Regions from separate parts of the Nostoc cycadae WK-1 genome, predicted to be linked through region 1. Evidence: predicted binding sites of a transcription regulator. Region 1 holds the regulator's gene; each other region holds the start of a gene.
The links. Region 1 encodes HrcA, which represses chaperone genes, less so after heat shock. Its sites were predicted from a motif close to TTAGCACTCNNGANTCNNGAGTGCTAA; they were not measured.
Positions count from the first base shown of each region.

Region 2: groL (chaperonin GroEL) is a predicted target of HrcA. The motif match lies at 4,056-4,082, and genes of this name have one in related genera.
Region 3: groES (co-chaperone GroES) is a predicted target of HrcA. The motif match lies at 3,334-3,360, and genes of this name have one in related genera.

Region 1 covers NZ_DF978430.1:280,928-287,137, reverse strand. The annotation lists gene NCWK1_RS16355 (hypothetical protein) at 1-435, opposite strand, end outside; gene NCWK1_RS16350 (DUF3352 domain-containing protein) at 607-2,241, opposite strand; gene NCWK1_RS16345 (rhodanese-like domain-containing protein) at 2,506-2,865, shown strand; gene hrcA (heat-inducible transcriptional repressor HrcA) at 3,245-4,342, shown strand; gene NCWK1_RS16335 (tetratricopeptide repeat protein) at 4,559-5,263, shown strand; gene NCWK1_RS16330 (DUF2834 domain-containing protein) at 5,285-5,965, shown strand; gene NCWK1_RS16325 (trifunctional serine/threonine-protein kinase/ATP-binding protein/sensor histidine kinase) at 6,099-6,210, opposite strand, start outside.
Region 2 covers NZ_DF978449.1:37,573-43,782, reverse strand. The annotation lists RNA gene rnpB (RNase P RNA component class A) at 1-234, opposite strand, end outside; gene NCWK1_RS27475 (hypothetical protein) at 283-996, opposite strand; gene corA (magnesium/cobalt transporter CorA) at 1,038-2,180, opposite strand; gene groL (chaperonin GroEL) at 2,359-4,023, opposite strand; gene NCWK1_RS27460 (MraY family glycosyltransferase) at 4,282-5,364, shown strand; gene fabG (3-oxoacyl-[acyl-carrier-protein] reductase) at 5,431-6,195, opposite strand.
Region 3 covers NZ_DF978426.1:358,517-364,726, reverse strand. The annotation lists gene NCWK1_RS11105 (helix-turn-helix transcriptional regulator) at 1-219, opposite strand, end outside; gene NCWK1_RS11100 (DUF3386 domain-containing protein) at 333-986, shown strand; gene NCWK1_RS11095 (response regulator transcription factor) at 1,515-2,192, opposite strand; gene groES (co-chaperone GroES) at 3,379-3,690, shown strand; gene groL (chaperonin GroEL) at 3,789-5,426, shown strand; gene NCWK1_RS11080 (DEAD/DEAH box helicase) at 5,582-6,210, shown strand, end outside.

The sequences.
Region 1 (6,210 bases):
GACCCAAATTTGATAAATACCTTTTTTCCAGTTGCGATCGCTAATACTAGCATCTTTACTTCTACCAGTGTCATCACCGCAACGAATTGTGTCATCGTTTGGCCCTTTGATGAGTAAAGTTGTATCAGTATTACCTGTATTAACCAATATTGTTAGTTGGTCAAAGTCTTTTTCTAACACCATTGTGTAATCTGGTTTGGGGTCTGCAAAGCCTAGACAAGCTTTTTTATCGCGATCGCGGTTACTAATGGCAGACAATGAGAAAGAACCACCTGTATAACCCGAAAATTTACCTTGAACTGTTTCAAACCCCGGTAACAGACTAAACTTACCAAAATTCGCTGTTTCTGCGATCGCTGGTGTCGCAGTTACCGTAGCTAATATAGCTAAAACCCAACCAATTCGTTTCTGTAGTCGGGGGCGACGGTCTCTCATAGTAGCCCTCCAACAGGCTTAACTAAATGTAGTTATATATACATATTGTAATTAATTAATTCCCGAATAATTTGACTGGTCTGTGCCACATTAAGATGTGACACAAAAAGGGATTGGTCATTGGTCATTGGCTTCCTCTTCTTTCTTAACTTCATACTTCACACTTCTTTCTTACTCTTGTAGCTGTAAGAAAACACCGCCTTTAAGTACGTTTGTTTCGCTACCGTAACTACTGACTGTGAGCGATCGCAAACTATTAAAAAATGGTTTACCTAATACTTCTATAAGCTTCAAAACAGGAATTTGTCTTTCTAAAACTCCTTGACTTTTTACCCAATCAATGTAGATATATCCTTGGTTGGGTTGGGGAATTGCTGCAACACTATTTTGGAAATTGCGATCGCTAATTAATGATTTTTCTTGATTGGTGAGAACTTCATTCATTGTGGCCAAGTCGGAGGCAAAAATTTCGTAATTATCTAAGGTTGTGTGTATCCCTTGAGCTTGAGCTTCAATGGTGAATGATGGTCGGTCTTTGGCTGGTGTTTGTTTAGCTGTTAACTGTGTCCAAGCCGAGATTTTTTGTTGATCTAAACTTAAATTACTACTGCTAAATCCACTGGAGGCGGCGATCGCATCTAATTTCGCTATCCCTTCTGGTACGCCTTCTGTTTTCTCCACAACAAAAATCCAATCGGGGATAATTTGTCCAGGATGGGGTAAAAGTGCGATCGCATATTCTCCTGTTACCCAGCTAAAAATATCTTGAGCAAAGTTGATTCCCCAGGTTTTCTGCACTTCGGTTAATGGTTGTACCAATCTAGAAATTACATCTGTTCCTGAACCAGAAATAGCTGTTTTCATCTGTGTCCAGAATTTGGCTAAATCGCTGTCACCCAAGTTGCTTAAATTAGCACCAGAAATTGCTAACCCCGCCGACGCTGGAATATATTTCAACGCTCCTACTGGTTTTGCTAGGGGCGATGATGGCGGCGTAAGTTCTGAAGCAGTTAAAAAGCTGGTTTCTGCTAATAAACCTTTGGAGTTCAAGCCTAGTGAAATAATTTCACTATCATAAGTTGGTTCTGGTAGTTTTAAACCTTGCCATTGAGCAATGATGGGAAAATTTAAGAAAGTAACAGCTAAGGAAGCTGGCGGTAATTGCTGGAGAGCTTTTTGATATTGGGGAGAACTAGTTAAATTGAGGTCTGGTGCTTGGACGTTGTTAATTGCATCTTTAACGACACTAGGATCATTGGCAAATAACACAAAGCCATCACCAACCACTGCGGCGGCTAATTGGCTATCGTAAAGCACCTTCACACCTTGATATTCTTCTGTATCTAAGTTAGCTCCAGCTAATACCCGTTTAGAAAATAGCAACTCGACAAACTCGCGGCTTTTGTCTTGTTTATTGGTAGCTAAAACCATGAGATATCCTGGCTGCTGTCCGTTGGCGGAATCACGGTCTAAATCTGTTGTCGTCACAGCTAGGGTAATTTCGTTTCCTAGCCAAGGCTGAATATCTTTTTGATAATCTATGCCACTCTTGGCTAATAAACTGGTTTTGATTTGAGAAATTTCCCCATCTCGTTCTAAGGCTTGCAAACGGTCGGGGTTGGTGAGTAATGATACCATCACCGGAGAAAGTTTCGATATGAAAATAGCTGCACCAGGTTGGGAAGTCGAGGCGACTAGGTTCACAGGACTTTTGGTAAAGAACCAAAAAGCTGCGATCGCAATTAATATTAGTGCGATCGCACCAGCCGCGATTAAACCAAACAATGAGCTTTGCCGATTCACCATAAACCTATTCAATAATCAGTTTCACAGCCATTTAACCAGAATTAGTCAAGACTTAAGCAACTAACACACTAAATCAATGTGTTTAACTGTCAACAGTCAATGGTCAATAGTCAAGCTTTTTTTAGGCTATGGACTTTTGACTATTGACAGCCTCAAATAGAAATCTATGACACGTAGCTATAGTTCGTTATTAAGAATCAATGCTCATGCTAAGGGTTAGGTTTTCTGTCAACATAAATGTATAGGATCGTTTACAAAAACTTCATGACAGATAAATCCTTTGGTCAACCCATGACTCAGATTAGTGTTGAGGAATTAGCAGAAAGTTTAGCTGCTGGTGATGCAAATATTCAGTTAGTAGATGTGCGTGAACCCCAAGAATTAGCGATCGCTAGTCTTCCAGGTTTTGTTAACTTCCCGTTGAGTGAATTCGCTAACTGGAACGAACAAATCTTCGCAATGTTGAATCCAGAAGCTGAAACTCTGGTACTTTGCCATCATGGCGTTCGTTCTGCTCAGATGTGTCAGTGGTTAGTGGCTCAAGGGTTTACCAATGTAAAAAATATTTCTGGTGGTATTGCTGCCTATTCCCAACTAGTAGACCCAACAATTCCGCAATATTAGTCAATGGTCATTAGTCATTAGTTATTCCCCTTAAACCCCTGCACCCTCAAACCCTTACACCCTACTCACTACTTCCCACAATCAGCATTTACCCTGACGACATTTATCTTAAAGGGTGAGAAAAATAAGTATCTAACAATACAGCTTATTTGAGCAATTTGTGGGAAGATACTTAACAATTAAAAAACTTTAAATCGTTAAATAACTTTTGCTAGGAATATTTATTAGTTCAGAATTAGCAATCTAAGAATGTTGCTATAAGTAACTATAATAGAAATAAACATTTTGCTATCTTAATTAATTAATATTTAGTCTTTTTTGCATTAGCTAAAAAATTTTTCCAATTTTTCTTAAATTTGCTTTCAGTCATAAATACCTTATGGAAGTCCAGTTGACAAATCGACAACAGCACATACTTTGGGCAACAGTACGTCACTACATTGCTACAGCAGAACCTGTTGGATCAAAGGTTTTAGTTGAAGAGTATGACCTAGGTGTAAGCTCGGCCACCATTCGGAATGTGATGAGTGCATTAGAAAAATCTGGGCTACTTTATCAACCACACACCTCAGCCGGAAGAATCCCTTCTGACTCAGGCTACCGCATCTATGTTGACCAGTTAATTGCACCTTCTCTACGAGACACTACACGAACAGAAACTTTAGCTAAAGAAGTAGAATTGTCACTCCAACAACGGCTGCAATGGGAAGATTGGAGTTTAGAAGCCTTGATCCACGGAGCCGCGCAGATTTTAGCCACATTGAGTGGTTGTATTAGCTTAATTACTATGCCACAAACTTCAACAGCCTTAGTCAGGCATTTGCAATTGCTGCAAATTGAAGCTGGTAGAATTATGCTGATTTTAGTCACAGATGGCTATGAAACTCATTCTAAAGTAATGGATTTGCCGCCTGTAAAAGAAGATGCTCAACTTGATTCTGAAGTAATTGATCGTGGGTTGCAGATTGTTTCTAACTTCTTAAATAGCCACTTACGAGGGCGGAGTTTACTAGAAATAGCTAACCTAGATTGGAGCCAATTAGATCAAGAATTTCAACGTTATGGAGAATTTTTGAAAAGTGCGATTGCGGAATTAAGTCGTCGCACTCAAGCACCAAATACGACACAAATTATGGTGCGGGGTGTAGCAGAAGTTCTGCGTCAACCAGAATTTTCCCAATTGCAGCAAGTCAAAACGATTATGCAATTGTTAGAAGAAGAACAAGATAAACTATGGCAATTAATTTGTGATGAAGCAGAAATAGAAGACACTAGTAAATCTAGAGTAACAGTGCGAATTGGAGCAGAAAATCCACTAGAGCCGATACGTACTTGTAGTTTAATTTCTTCTACCTACCGCCGAGGTTCTGTACCTATAGGTAGCGTGGGAGTTTTAGGGCCAACCCGCCTAGATTACGAAAGTGCGATCGCAGTAGTAGCCGCCGCCGCCGATTACCTCTCAGAAGCTTTTAGCTAACGGATTTTTAGCAATCCCACTGACTGAATTTGTATATTTAATTACCCTTGATGATTTAGCTTCATCTAGGTTTTAATGGAATTTACTTCCTCATACGTTTCTACTTTACATAAATTACAGAGTATTATCCCAAAAACGCAGTTAAACTCATTTCTCAAGTGAAACGCATTTTCTGAGGAAGAATTAAACATTAAGCTCGGCTAGGGGATTCAGTCAATGATCAAAATTGTGGGATTGTTAATGACCGGATTTTGGTTGTTCATGCTTTATGACTGTATTCGCAACGAACCGAAGCAGCGATTATGGCTGTGGATTTTGATTCTGGTTAACTTTCCGGGTGCGATCGCTTACTTTTTCACGCGCTGGATATCACGAAGAAATATCCCACTTCCTAATTATTTGAGTTACTGGAAAAGTAACCAAAAACTTTGGACAGCAGCACAAGCAAGAAGTATAAGCAAAGTTAACATTGGCGATTTCGGAAGATTTTATCAAGCAGAAACAACCTCTAAACAAGATTTAAAAAACACAGATGATAATCTGCAAACCCTTTGGAATGCAGCAGTTATTGATATTGAAAATCAAGAACTTGCCTCTGCTCAACAGTATTTACAAACTATATTAAAAATAGACCCAGATTATCAATATGGTGACGCTTCTTTAATTTATGGCGAAACACTGTTTGCTTTACAAGAATTTGCAGCAGCTAAACAACATTTGGAAAATCACATCCAACATTGGAGTCATCCACAAGCTTATATAACATTGGCTAAGATTCTCTATCGACAGGGTGATGTGGAGACTGCACGTAATTATTTAGAAACTATTATTGTTAAAGTTAAAGAATCTTCTTACTACCACTACAAGCGTAAACAGGTTATAAGTAAGGCCGAGAAGCTATTAAAAACCATAAAACGTTAAAATAAAGTTATTTTTAAGTTTATGTTGAGGAAGGTAGCTCTGTTTTCTCTGTGGATTGGGTTGATTATTTATGCGTTTTTCTTAGCGCCACCCGATCAACCAGATACATTTGAGTTAATCAAGAAACTGTCGATTGGACAATGGCAAGGGATTAATCCTTTAATTATTTCGTTATTTAATCTCATGGGGGTTTGGCCTCTCGCCTACAGTGCATTAGCATTTACTGACGGTAGAAGTCAAAAAATCCCAGCTTGGCCATTTGCTACTGCATCTTTTGGTGTCGGTGCGTTTGCATTATTGCCTTATTTATTTCTTCGAGAACCAAATCAAGAGTTTGTTGGCAAAAAAAATATTTTCATTAAACTGCTAGATTCGCGTGTGACTGGTATTATCCTCACAGTAATTGCCAGCATACTAGTTGCTTATGGAGTACAAGGTGGCAACTGGCAAGATTTTATCCAACAGTGGCAAACTAACCGCTTTATCCATGTGATGAGTTTAGATTTTTGCCTACTGTGCATATTATTTCCGGTGTTATTAGGTGATGATATGGCGCGTCGAGGCTGGAAAAATAATCAACTATTTTGGTTAATCAGTTTAGTACCTTTACTTGGCCCCTTGATTTATTTGTGTGTACGTCCAGCATTAACAGAAGATAATGCAACAGATATAGCAAAGCAACAAGTGATAGTTAATTCATAATCCTATCCCCGACCCAATACTTTTCGGTTAAGCCCAAAAACAGGTAAATTGAGAATTGTAAGTCCGCCTGCCTTCTGTCGCTCAAAATCAAGGTTTTTAAGCGACAGGAGGCAGGTTTTGTTAGTGTAGCTGCTTACACTGGAATTTCAATTAAAAATTCAGTACCTTCATTGATAACAGAGTTACAACTCAATTTTCCGCTGTGAGTTTCTTCGACGATTTGACGGGCGATCGCCAATCCTAAT
Region 2 (6,210 bases), on a different contig from region 1:
CCGCACCTTTGCACCCTTACTAATTTGGTCATTTGTCCTTTGTTCTTCGTCCTTTGTATTTTTACAAATGACAAATGACTATTGACAAATGACTGATTAGCGGTATCTTTCTGTGGCACTATCCTCACGATCGCTCGCACTGGACGTTATCCAGCAAGTTTGGTCTTTCGGGAGCCCGGACTTTCCTCAAAACTATCATTAATGACGGTTCTGCAACTGCCTGCGCCTACTCTCTCCCTAACTACAGTGTAATCCTGGATGGCATCATGTGTCGGATTTGAGTTATTTCTTCTTTTTATTCCAAGGTAGAGCGTAAGTCCAAGGTAATTTTTTGATCGTGAAAGGACAATTGATCAAATACATCGGTGGAATATTTATCCCTGGTGCTATCCCAACCCGAACATCAGATATTCTTAACACTAGCTGTAAAGAAAATTCTAATTCTTTGCCTCGATTCATAAAGTCGTTATATAGCTTTTTTTGAGGCGGCCCACCATTCTTTAAGCCAGTGATACTTACTAGAGGTTTTTTTGCAGAATAGGTTCCGGCTACAGAATCCAATTCTAAAACATCTTCGGCTGTCACCTTTTCAGTCAGTGTTTTTTTCGGGGTGATTAAACTGGGAGTTTGTGGTATTGCTAAGTCACGAGTTAAATAGGGAGAAATCCGAATTACACGGCGTGATTGCTTGGTGTGTTCCACTACCAAAGTGCTATTTTCCCAGTCAACATATACAGCTAGATTATCTGATTTATTTTCAATGGTAATTTGTAATTCTTTTAAATCTTCTAATGAGTAGGAAGAATTAAGTTTAAAAGAAATTCCAATTTGGTCTTTGAGTTCTTGTGTTGTTAGTTGTTCGTTGACTGCATCACTTTTATAAGCATATTTGATTTTATCATCTATAGATTCAACCATGCGGTTAAAGGTGTAAGATACACCAATAATATAAAGTGTCAATACAACTAAATTTTGATCGCCGCTACCTTTGAGCATTTGGAATTTTATCTCCCTGAATTAGTTTTAATGATTTAGCTTCAATCATGTTTAATACTAGAAAAATTAGCGAGCCATCCTCTGCGCCAAAATAGGATGAGTAAACTAACTGCGATCGCTACCATTAAAGCCAAGCAAACTGGATATCCCCAATACCAATTTAGTTCAGGCATATTGTATGGCGATTTATCTGGATTAAAATTCATCCCATAAACACCAGCAACAAAAGTTAAAGGAATAAAAATAGCTGAAACTACCGTTAGTAGCTTCATAATTTCATTCATTTTGTTACTGACTGCTGATAGATATACATCCATTAATCCTGATGCTAATTCTCGGTAGGTTTCCACCATATCCATAACTTGAACGGTGTGGTCATAGCAATCTCGGAGATAGATTCTGACCTCTTCACTAATTAAATCGCTACTATCTCGAATTAACGCATTAATAGCATCTCTTTGCGGCCAAATAGACCGCCGCAGTTGTAATAGTTCCTGTCTAATTTGATAAATTTGTTGTAGTGTTTGTGGTGTAGGTTTGAGGATTACCTCTTCTTCTAATTCTTCAATCCGTTCACCATAAAGTTCTAAAACTGGAAAAAAACCATCAATAATTGCATCTAACAAAGCATAAGCTAAATAATCAGCGCCATTTTTCCGAATAATGCCTTTACCTTTATCTATTCGCATTCTGACACTATCAAAACAATCATGTTCTGGTTCTTCCTGCACTGTTAGCAAATAATGTTTTCCTAATACAAAACTTACTTGTTCACTATAAAATCCACAGGTTGTTTCTTTCGGAACTACCATGCGAGCAATAATTAGTAATTGGTCTTCATAATCTTCGATTTTAGGGCGTTCTCCCATATTGACTACATCTTCTAAAACTAGAGGATGTAACTCAAAGACTTTACCTAATCGCTGTAATATATCTTGATTACCTAGACCTTGGACATCGACCCAAGAAACAGATTCTGTATCCAAGTAATTCAGACACTCTTCTGGAGTTGCTATTTGTTTACGGATAAAGTTTGTTTGATTGTAATCAAACAAAACAATTGTGGGCGCTTCGGCATCTTCATCAATAATCAGAGTTCCCGGTATGGTTCCTGGTTGATGATAAAAATCCGGGAAGTTTGGCTTACGTACTTTTTTGGTGAGACGGCGAATTTTACTAATCATTTGTTAATTGTCAATTTTCATTGGTGATCAGTCATTGGTCAACTACTATTAATTGGCATTAGCCCAAATTGTATAGCTGGATTGCTAATAAATCAGTCAGTGTATAAAAAAACAGCTTGCCTTGGCAAGGCAAACTGTGAAAAAAGATAAAGATATTATTTATCTGGGAAGGTAGAGCTTACATCATACCCATACCGCCCATACCACCCATACCGCCCATACCACCCATGCCGCCCATACCACCCATATCAGGTGCAGCAGCTTTCTTCTCTGGTTTTTCGACAACGATCGCTTCAGTGGTCAAAACCATTCCCGCAATAGAAGCGGCGTTTTGTAGGGCAGAACGTACGACTTTTGCTGGGTCAATGATCCCCGCTGCAATCAAGTCTTGGAATTCACCGGTCGCAGCGTTGTAACCAACGTTAAACTCGGTTTCTCTCACTTTAGAAACAATTACAGAACCTTCATCGCCAGCATTTTCAGCAATTTGGCGCAAGGGTGCTTCTAAAGCGCGTTTGATAATATCTGCCCCAATTTTTTCTTCTTCATTGAGGCTGTGCTTAACTTCGTCTATTTTGGTAGACAAGTGAATTAAGGTTGTACCACCACCAGGAACAATTCCTTCTTCTACGGCTGCTTTAGTGGCGTTTAGTGCGTCTTCAATCCGCAGTTTGCGGTCTTTGAGTTCGGTTTCGGTGGCTGCACCAACTTTAATTACTGCAACACCGCCAGCTAATTTAGCAATGCGTTCTTGCAGTTTTTCTTTGTCGTATTCCGAATCAGTTTCTTCTAACTGCTTGCGAATTTGACCAATCCGCTTTTGAATTTCTGGCTTAGTGGTGCTACCAGCGACAATTGTGGTGTTTTCTTTGTCGATGGTGATTTTGCGGGCAGTTCCCAAAGTTTCTAAAGAAGCAGTATCTAAACTCAGACCAATTTCTTCAGAAATTAACTGACCGTCGGTGAGGATGGCAATATCTTGCAATATAGCTTTGCGGCGATCGCCAAATCCAGGCGCTTTGATAGCAGCCACAGTCAAAACACCCCGTGCTTTGTTGACTACTAAAGTTGCTAAGGCATCTCCTTCTACGTCTTCCGCAACAATCAATAGTGGTTGACCCAAACGGGCAACTTTTTCGAGTACGGGAACTAATTCTTGAATGCTGTTGATTTTCTTATCGGTAATCAGGATACGCGCATTTTCAAATTCAACGATCTGCCGTTCGTTGTTAGTAATGAAGTACGGAGAGATATAACCTCTATCGATTTGCATCCCTTCTACTACTTCGAGTTCAGTGGTCAGGGATTTGGATTCTTCAACGGTAATGACACCATCTTTGGTGACTTTTTCCATTGCTTCTGCCAGCATCCTGCCGACTTCTTCATCGTTACCCGCAGATACTGTGGCTACTTGTGCGATCGCATCGCCTTCTACTGGTTTAGCCACTCTGGCAATTTCTGCTACTAGCGCTTCGATAGTTTTGTCAATCCCGCGCTTTAAGTTGATGGGGTTAGTACCAGCCGCAACGTTTTTCAGACCTTCTTTAATTAATGCCTGTGCTAAAACTGTGGCGGTAGTGGTACCATCCCCAGCAATATCCTTAGTTTTAGATGCTACTTCTTGAATCAGTCTCGCACCAGTATTTTCTAAAGGGTCTTCTAATTCAATTTCTTTAGCGACCGTGATTCCATCATTGACAATTTGGGGCGCACCATATTTCTTTTCTAACAGGACGTTACGACCCTTTGGCCCCAAAGTAATTTTCACTGCATCGGCTAGGGCGTTGACACCTCGTTCTAGCGCCCGCCGTGATTCTTCATCAAAGGAAATAATTTTAGCCATGTTTCACTTCTCTAGCGCTTCCATTAGACAATTTAGCACTCACAGACTCAGAGTGCTAATAACCCAAGCTGGTCAGATTATAAATGGAATTGATCAGGATTGGTACTGGGTACTGAAGAAGTAAAAAGCAAAAAGGCAAAATAAGCTTTTTACTTTTACCTTTTAACTTCATAGTTTTCCAGTACCTTTTATTAAAAAATTGATTAATATACATTTGATGCTCATGTAGGATACAGGCAGTAATGGTTGAATTGGGAGATGAATCTATACAACTCCCTTAAGTCTCTGGGTATTGCCGACCCAAGCGGCATCGGCTGGTTGGCAGTAGTATTTACGTTTCTTTTTGCTTGGCTAGTGACATGGCGCTTAATACCCACAGTACGCAAGTTTGCCCTGCGGGTTGGTTGGGCTGACCAACCAAATGCGCGACGGCTAAATCGGGAACCTTTACCGAATGCTGGGGGTTTGGCTATTTATGCAGGAGTAATTGCCGCGTTAGTTCTTGCAAGTCTGTTACGACCGATTGAATTACAAAGTGTTTTGGCGCAGGTTTTAACTGTGCTACTAGGAGGCTCAATCCTAGTTTTAGTCGGCTTTATTGATGATCAGTTCGGTTTACCCCCTTCTGTGCGCTTGTGGACACAGATCATCACAGCCTTGTTGCTGGTAGCCAATGGCATCAGCATCAAAGTTGTGTTCGGCACGCCCATAGACTCACTGTTATCAATGTTGATTACAGTACTCTGGGTTGTTGGGATTACCAATGCCATCAATTTGATGGATGGAATGGATGGATTGGCTGGCGGGATCAGTTTTATTACCGCTATGAGTTTGTTGGCAGTTTCCGCCCAATTTCCTAACAAAGCGGCAGCAACCTTAGTTTTGGCAGCTTTAGGAGGTGGAGCTTTAGGTTTTTTACGCCACAACTTCCACCCCTCGCGCATCATTATGGGTGACGCGGGAGCATACTTTTTTGGCTATGTTTTAGCTGCGACCAGTATTTTAGGTGACTTGCAGGTAACTACAGTCTTTTCCTTAGTACCGACAGTTTTATTTTTGTTATTACCAGTCTTAGACACTACCCAAGTGTTTTTACGGCGACTATTAGCAGGAAAAAACCCCCTCAGTACTCCTGGCAAGGATCACCTACACCACCGTTTATTAGCTTGGGGGTTCTCGCAAAGTCACGCTGCATTTACTCTTTGGACAATTACCTTAATTGGCAACTTGCTGGCAATGCACATCCGAAATATGCCTTTGTCTGTCATAGTTGCTACCAGTGTGAGCATCATTATTTTGTTAGGCTTTACAGTTTGCCAAAGAATCTTAAATAATTCGTAATTCCGTTAGCGCAGCGTTAGCGAGTCCGCGATAGCGCAGCGTTAGCGACGCAGAAGCGTCGCGTCATTACATCACCATACCACCATCGACATTGAAAACTTGCCCTGTAATGTAATTGGCGGCGGCATCGGCAGCAAGGAAGCGCACCATCCCAGCTACCTCTTCTGGTTGCCCATAGCGACCAAGAGGGATAAATTTTAAAATTTCTTCGGTGTTGCTGAGATTGCTGGTCATATCGGTGGTAATAAAACCAGGGGCGACTGCATTCACTGTGATCCCGCGAGTAGCGAGTTCTTTAGCAACGGTTTTAGTAAAACCAATGACTCCTGCTTTGGCAGCACTGTAATTTGCTTGGCCAGGGTTGCCCATTTGTCCTGCAACAGAGGCAATGTTAATAATTCGCCCGAAACGTTGCTTGAGCATGATTTTACTGACGGCGCGGGTACATAAGAAAACGCCAGTCAGATTCAGGTCAATTACAGCTTGCCATTCTTCTGGCTTCATCCGCAAAAGTAATGTGTCGCGGGTAATTCCGGCATTGTTAACTAAGATATCAACTCGACCAAATTTTTCTGTGGTGGCGTTGATTAGTGCCTCTACTTGATCTGCTTGCGAAACATCAGCTTGCAATGCGATCGCCTGTCCACCAACAGCAGTAATATCGGTAACTACCTCATCTGCTGCTGTACTGGAACTAGCATAATTAACCGCTACACTAGCTCCATATTTTGCTAATTCGAGTGCGATCGCCTTTCCAATGCCCCGCGAACCACCAGTAACAATTGCTACTTTTCCTTTAAGACTTTGCAAGTTTTCTGGCAAAACTTCCATAAATTATTCCTTAAG
Region 3 (6,210 bases), on a different contig from region 1:
ACGCTCAACTACATAGCGCCCAACGGGATTACCCTCTAAACATACAGAAGGAATAGCCGGAATATTAATTTCTGTTGCTGCTTGGTCATCTAAAAGATAGATACCCCAATGCTGTACGCCAAAATGCTCGCTAATTTTATCCTTCAGAGCTAGATGTAGCTCTTGCTCATTACGGACAGTAGCGATCGCACCAAATACAGCATGAAGAGAATTAGCCATAAGTGTACCCAAAGTGTACCCCATTGGGGACTATGCTCTACTCAACAATTACTTCTATGCTAATACCAGCAACAATAAAACGCTATTATCACTGGATACGCTAGGAGAAGCACATGACAGTTACCAAACTCTCTGCTCAGGAACTTTTCCGAGCTGCTTATGAAAACCGTTACACATGGGATAACAATTTCCCCGGTTATACCGCAGATGTTACCTATAAGTATGACGATAAAGTTACTACAGGTAAAGTAATCATCAATGCTGATCTCAAGGCGGAAGTTCTGGGAGTAGAAGACGAAGCCGTAAAAAAAGCCATCCACGGTCAAGCTTGGGAAATCGCTATTCACCGCATCCGTCGCAGCTTTGAAGATACCCACAGCGAAAACACCTTTAGCTATGGTGACACTGACTTAACTGATGCAGTGGAGATTTTAGTTGGTGGTAAAGGTTCTGGCGATAAATATAAAGTCCGCAATAACGAAGTTTGTCTGGTTCACCGTCAAATTCATGGCATTTTCGTCACTATCAACACCTTCAGCAGCCACCAAACTGGCGAAGGTTACTTGTCTCACACCTACGATTCTGTTTACCATGACCCCAAAACTGGCGAACAAAAGGGTGGTAGAAGCGAATTCACCGATGAATATGAAAAAGTAGGCAAATACTTCATTCTCAACCGTCGGGAAATTCGCACAGAAACCAACGGACATCTAAATATTCAAGAATTTATTTTCTCGAATATTCAGTTGTTGGAACCTGCTGCTTAAAAAAGTTTCTGTCCCCCTCCCACCTGGAGAAGTTGATTAAACTAAAAGCGATCGCACTGGTGATGTTAGGGCGATCGCTTTTAATATTTGGGTAGAGTGATGCAGTGAATTACTTGCAGGATTCACCATTTTCGCGCTCTTGTTATGTCTTAGCACTAATGCGCGTCACAAAGAACTATCTTCCACAGCACAGGATAAAAATCATGAGATACCCCAAGGAGGGTAGATGCAATCATGTCATTTGTCCCGTGCATTCAATAACTATTAGGCAGTAATAATTGCTGAAGTCACTTGTCCTGGGATGACTGGATTTTTCAATGGGGTGCGCTGCTGCTGAGATTGGCGCATTTGATCAGAATTTAGCTGCTTTCTTTTCTCACTGGCTAAAAGCAGTTTTGCCAACGGGAAGCATTTTATCTACCTCAATTTACTCTCAGGAGATATTTTTCTCGTTAGATGTAAGCAAGCTTTCAGCTATCAGCGGCCAGTGAAACAGTCAAAAGCTGACGGCTGAATGCTGAAAGCCTTTTAAGCCATTTGATTTTCAATCGCCCACCGCGCTAATTCAGTGCGGTTGTGGAGATTGGTTTTGCCCAACATATTGGACACATGGCTTTCAACGGTACGCTGACTAACATTTAATTCTTCAGCAATTTCTCTGTTCGCTAAACCCCTAGCTACAAACTGGACTACTTTCAGTTCGGTGGGAGTTAACTGCACATCAAAGGGAACCTGAATACGGGAACCGTTTTCTCCGCCTTTGGCTTGGTGTTCCTTCCAACGGATAGTTTGTTTCAGCGAAGATTCTACTTGTGCAACGAGTTCTTCTGGTTCAAAAGGCTTGACCATATAGACATCAGCACCTTTATTTAAACCTTTCACTCGGTCTGCACTTTGCCCTTTGGCTGACAAAAACAGCACGGGAATCCAACTAGTGCGTTCATTTTGCCGGACTTGTTCTACAAAAGTGTAACCGTCCATTTCCGGCATCATTACGTCACAGATGATCATATCTGGAACGTCATGCTCTAGAATTTCTAGAGCCTCACGTCCATTTTCCGCAGTGACGACTTCATATCCTCTAAATTCCAAGTAATCCTTCACCAGCAAGATGAGGTTAGGGTCGTCATCAATTAGTAGAAGGCGTTTGTGATCTTTCATGCTGGGCTCTTTCATAGCAGTGGCACTTGTCGCGCTTCGGTCCATCAAGGTCTTGAATGGTTATCCTTAATATGGTGGATTTATCGAGATGTTGTCTTTTTTCCCACTTAACTTGCCTTTGCTTCCTCGAAGTCTCAAAAGCGGTTATCACCTTATTTAAGACCACTAGCTCATCGGCAAAAGTCCGGTAAGGATACGTAGAGCAGTAGTAATTATAATGCGCTATTATATATCGCTTTGAAAGTGGCGGGTGAAAAAACACTGATTAAATAATAATCGTCTGCCATTCACTAGTAAGTATTGGCTTCAGATGACCCTAGCTTTATAACAACTCGCACTTTCATCAGCGTACTGCTTTACTATATCCTGCGGATGTGAAGCCTTATCAGATGTTAACAAGCAAGTAGGGGAATTTCCGGCAAAGATGGGTTAAAAATGCAAATTCTTCTACCACCATGATGCCGATCAAGTATGTTTGGATGATCCTCTCAATAACTTGCAAATTTGCTTGGCGATACCAGACACCACCATCCGAGCAGACAACCATTATCTGTCTAGAACAACAAAGTGGCAAGCAATTGTCTTGAATTGTCAAGATACAGAAGGGTAAACTTTCATAGCTTTTAATCAAGTTTTAGTTCTTGAAGTAGCTAATGGAGGCCTTCCCAGAACTACCCACTAACTTGCTGTTAACCGTAGTTAGCAACAATGTGGTCAGCATACATAAAAATATGTCGCTGATTTTTGGCAATTCCTAAAATTTTTACACAATTACTTAAGGTTTTCTTGTTGTCTACATGTTTAATGGCTGTGTCGATGTGATGGTTTTTTGAATCTTGGTATTGTTACTCATGATTCAGATCCCTGTTTACTGTTCTATAACAATTTCCAAGCTTTGCAAATAAAGTTGACCATATAAAAATATTCGTAACTTACTGATGAAAATCAGAAAATTAAACTTAATTAGGTACTTATACTTAAGTGAACTTCCGATTACTGAAGGTGGGGAGTGGGGAAATGAGCAGAGGGGCAGGGGTGTAGAGGTGTAGAGGAGATGGGGAGTACTTTGCAGTAAAGCAAAGAGAAATTTTTATCCCCTCCGCTCCCTTGCTCCTCTGCCTTCTTCCAACAGTTCGGGAACCCGTACATCAGAAAATGTTGCCATTGCAGGCTTTACTTCGGTAAATTAGCACTCAGGAGTTGAGAGTGCTAACTCTGGAGAAAAAATTTTATGGCAGCTGTATCTTTAAGCGTATCTACAGTTAAACCTTTGGGCGATCGCGTTTTCGTAAAAGTAAGCGCATCGGAAGAAAAGACCGCTGGTGGTCTATATTTGCCTGACACCGCCAAAGAAAAGCCCCAAGTAGGGGAAGTTGTTGCTCTTGGCCCTGGCAAGCGTAACGATGACGGTAGTCGTCAAGAGTTGGAAGTCAAAGTTGGCGATAAAGTGCTGTACTCCAAGTACGCTGGCACAGACGTGAAACTCGGCACCGATGAATACGTACTGCTTTCTGAAAAAGACATTCTAGCAGTAGTTAGTTAGTCAAAAAGTCAATGGTCAACAGTCAATCGTCCCTAGACAAATGACAAATGACAAATGACAAGTGACACACATCAAATGACACAGGAAGATTAACAACTATGGCAAAGCGCATTATTTACAACGAAAACGCACGTCGCGCTCTAGAGCGAGGCATGGACATTTTAGCTGAGGCTGTAGCTGTAACCCTCGGCCCTAAAGGTCGCAACGTAGTTCTAGAGAAGAAATTCGGCGCACCGCAAATCGTGAACGACGGTGTGACCATCGCTAAAGAAATTGAATTAGAAGACCACGTTGAAAACACTGGCGTTTCTTTGATTCGTCAAGCTGCTTCTAAAACCAATGACGCTGCGGGTGATGGTACTACAACCGCTACCGTGTTGGCTCATGCAATTGTGAAAGAAGGTTTACGGAACGTAGCAGCAGGCGCTAACGCCATCCTGTTGAAGCGCGGTATCGATAAAGCCACCATATTTTTGGTAGAAAAAATTGCCGAACACGCTCGTCCTGTAGAAGATTCCAAAGCTATTGCTCAAGTTGGTTCTATCTCTGCCGGTAACGACGATGAAGTCGGTCAGATGATTGCTCAAGCAATGGACAAGGTGGGTAAAGAAGGCGTAATTTCCCTAGAAGAAGGGAAATCCATGACCACCGAATTGGAAATCACTGAAGGGATGCGCTTTGACAAAGGCTACATCTCTCCTTACTTCGCCACCGATCCTGAACGGATGGAAGCAGTATTTGATGATCCTTATTTACTGCTAACCGATAAGAAAATCGCTTTAGTACAAGATTTAGTACCTGTTCTTGAGCAAGTTGCCCGTCAAGGCAAACCCTTGGTAATTATTGCTGAAGATATTGAAAAAGAAGCTTTGGCAACCTTGGTTGTTAACCGCCTGCGTGGTGTGCTAAACGTAGCTGCTGTGAAAGCTCCTGGATTTGGCGATCGCCGCAAAGCTATGCTAGAAGACATCGCTATCCTCACTGGTGGTCAACTCGTCACCGAAGATGCTGGTCTGAAGCTAGAAAACACCAAGCTTGATGGTTTAGGTAAAGCTCGCCGCATCACCATCACCAAAGACAACACCACAATTGTTGCTGAAGGTAACGAAGCTGGCGTTAAAGCTCGCATCGAACAAATTCGTCGTCAAATGGACGAAACCGAATCTTCCTACGACAAAGAAAAACTCCAAGAACGTCTGGCTAAATTGGCTGGCGGTGTAGCTGTAGTCAAAGTTGGTGCAGCCACCGAAACCGAAATGAAAGACAAAAAACTGCGCCTCGAAGACGCTATCAACGCTACCAAAGCAGCGGTAGAAGAAGGTATCGTTCCTGGTGGTGGTACAACTCTGGCTCACCTCGCTCCTCAACTAGAAGAGTGGGCTAAAGCTAATCTCAAAGATGAAGAGTTGACTGGTGCTTTGATTGTCTCTCGTGCGTTACCAGCACCTCTGAAGAGAATTGCTGAAAACGCAGGTCAAAATGGCGCTGTCATTGCTGAACGCGTTAAAGAACAAGAATTCAACGTTGGTTTCAATGCTGCTACTAACGAATTTGTAGATATGTTAGCAGCTGGTATCGTTGACCCCGCTAAAGTAACTCGTTCCGCACTGCAAAACGCTGCTTCTATTGCTGGTATGGTGTTGACAACCGAATGTATCGTTGTTGACAAACCAGAACCCAAGGATGCTGCTCCTGCTGCTGGCGCTGGTATGGGCGGTGGCGATTTCGATTACTAATACTCTGTAGTCACATAAATAAAAAACAGCTGCTTCCGCAAGGGAGTGGCTGTTTTTTTATTAGCGATTTCGCAGCACATAGGAGAATTAATACTGTATTAAGCAGTGTGCTATAAATAGCATGAACTTCTATACAATATTGCTGCATTTTAATTATGGCTTTAATGCTTCCAGAGTCAATTTCATTAAATTATAGCCAAGGTGAAATAAATTTATTTCAATTACTTAGTAATCAGCTGCCAGATGATTTTCATGTTTGGCATAAACAAATTATTTATGGTAAAAATATCGATTTCCTTATTCTTTCTCCTAATTTTGGAATACTTATCATTCAAGTTATTAGTTACTATCCTAATCAAATCGCCAATATAAACATAGATAATAAGTCTATAAGTTTTTATAAAGAAAATCAAGATAAAAATAATGTACAGCAGTCTCCCACTCACATATATTTAGATATTCCTAATAGAAAAACACGTAAACGTTCACAACCAGTTCAGAAAGTATCTGAAATTTATCAATACTCTTGGTATCAAGAACAAGAATTTTTAAACCACATCATTCTTCAACTACAAAATTATCCAGCTCTTAAGCAAGATGATATAGATAATATCAATAAATTAGCTTTACCTGTTGAATATAGTATTGTTTTTTCTAATATTACTGAATCTCAAGCACTAGAAAAAAATATCAACCAAATTTTTCCACAATTTCAAGCAATATATAGGGATGAGTTACTATCATTTCATAATAATATGAACTTATTATCTAGATTAAAAAAAAT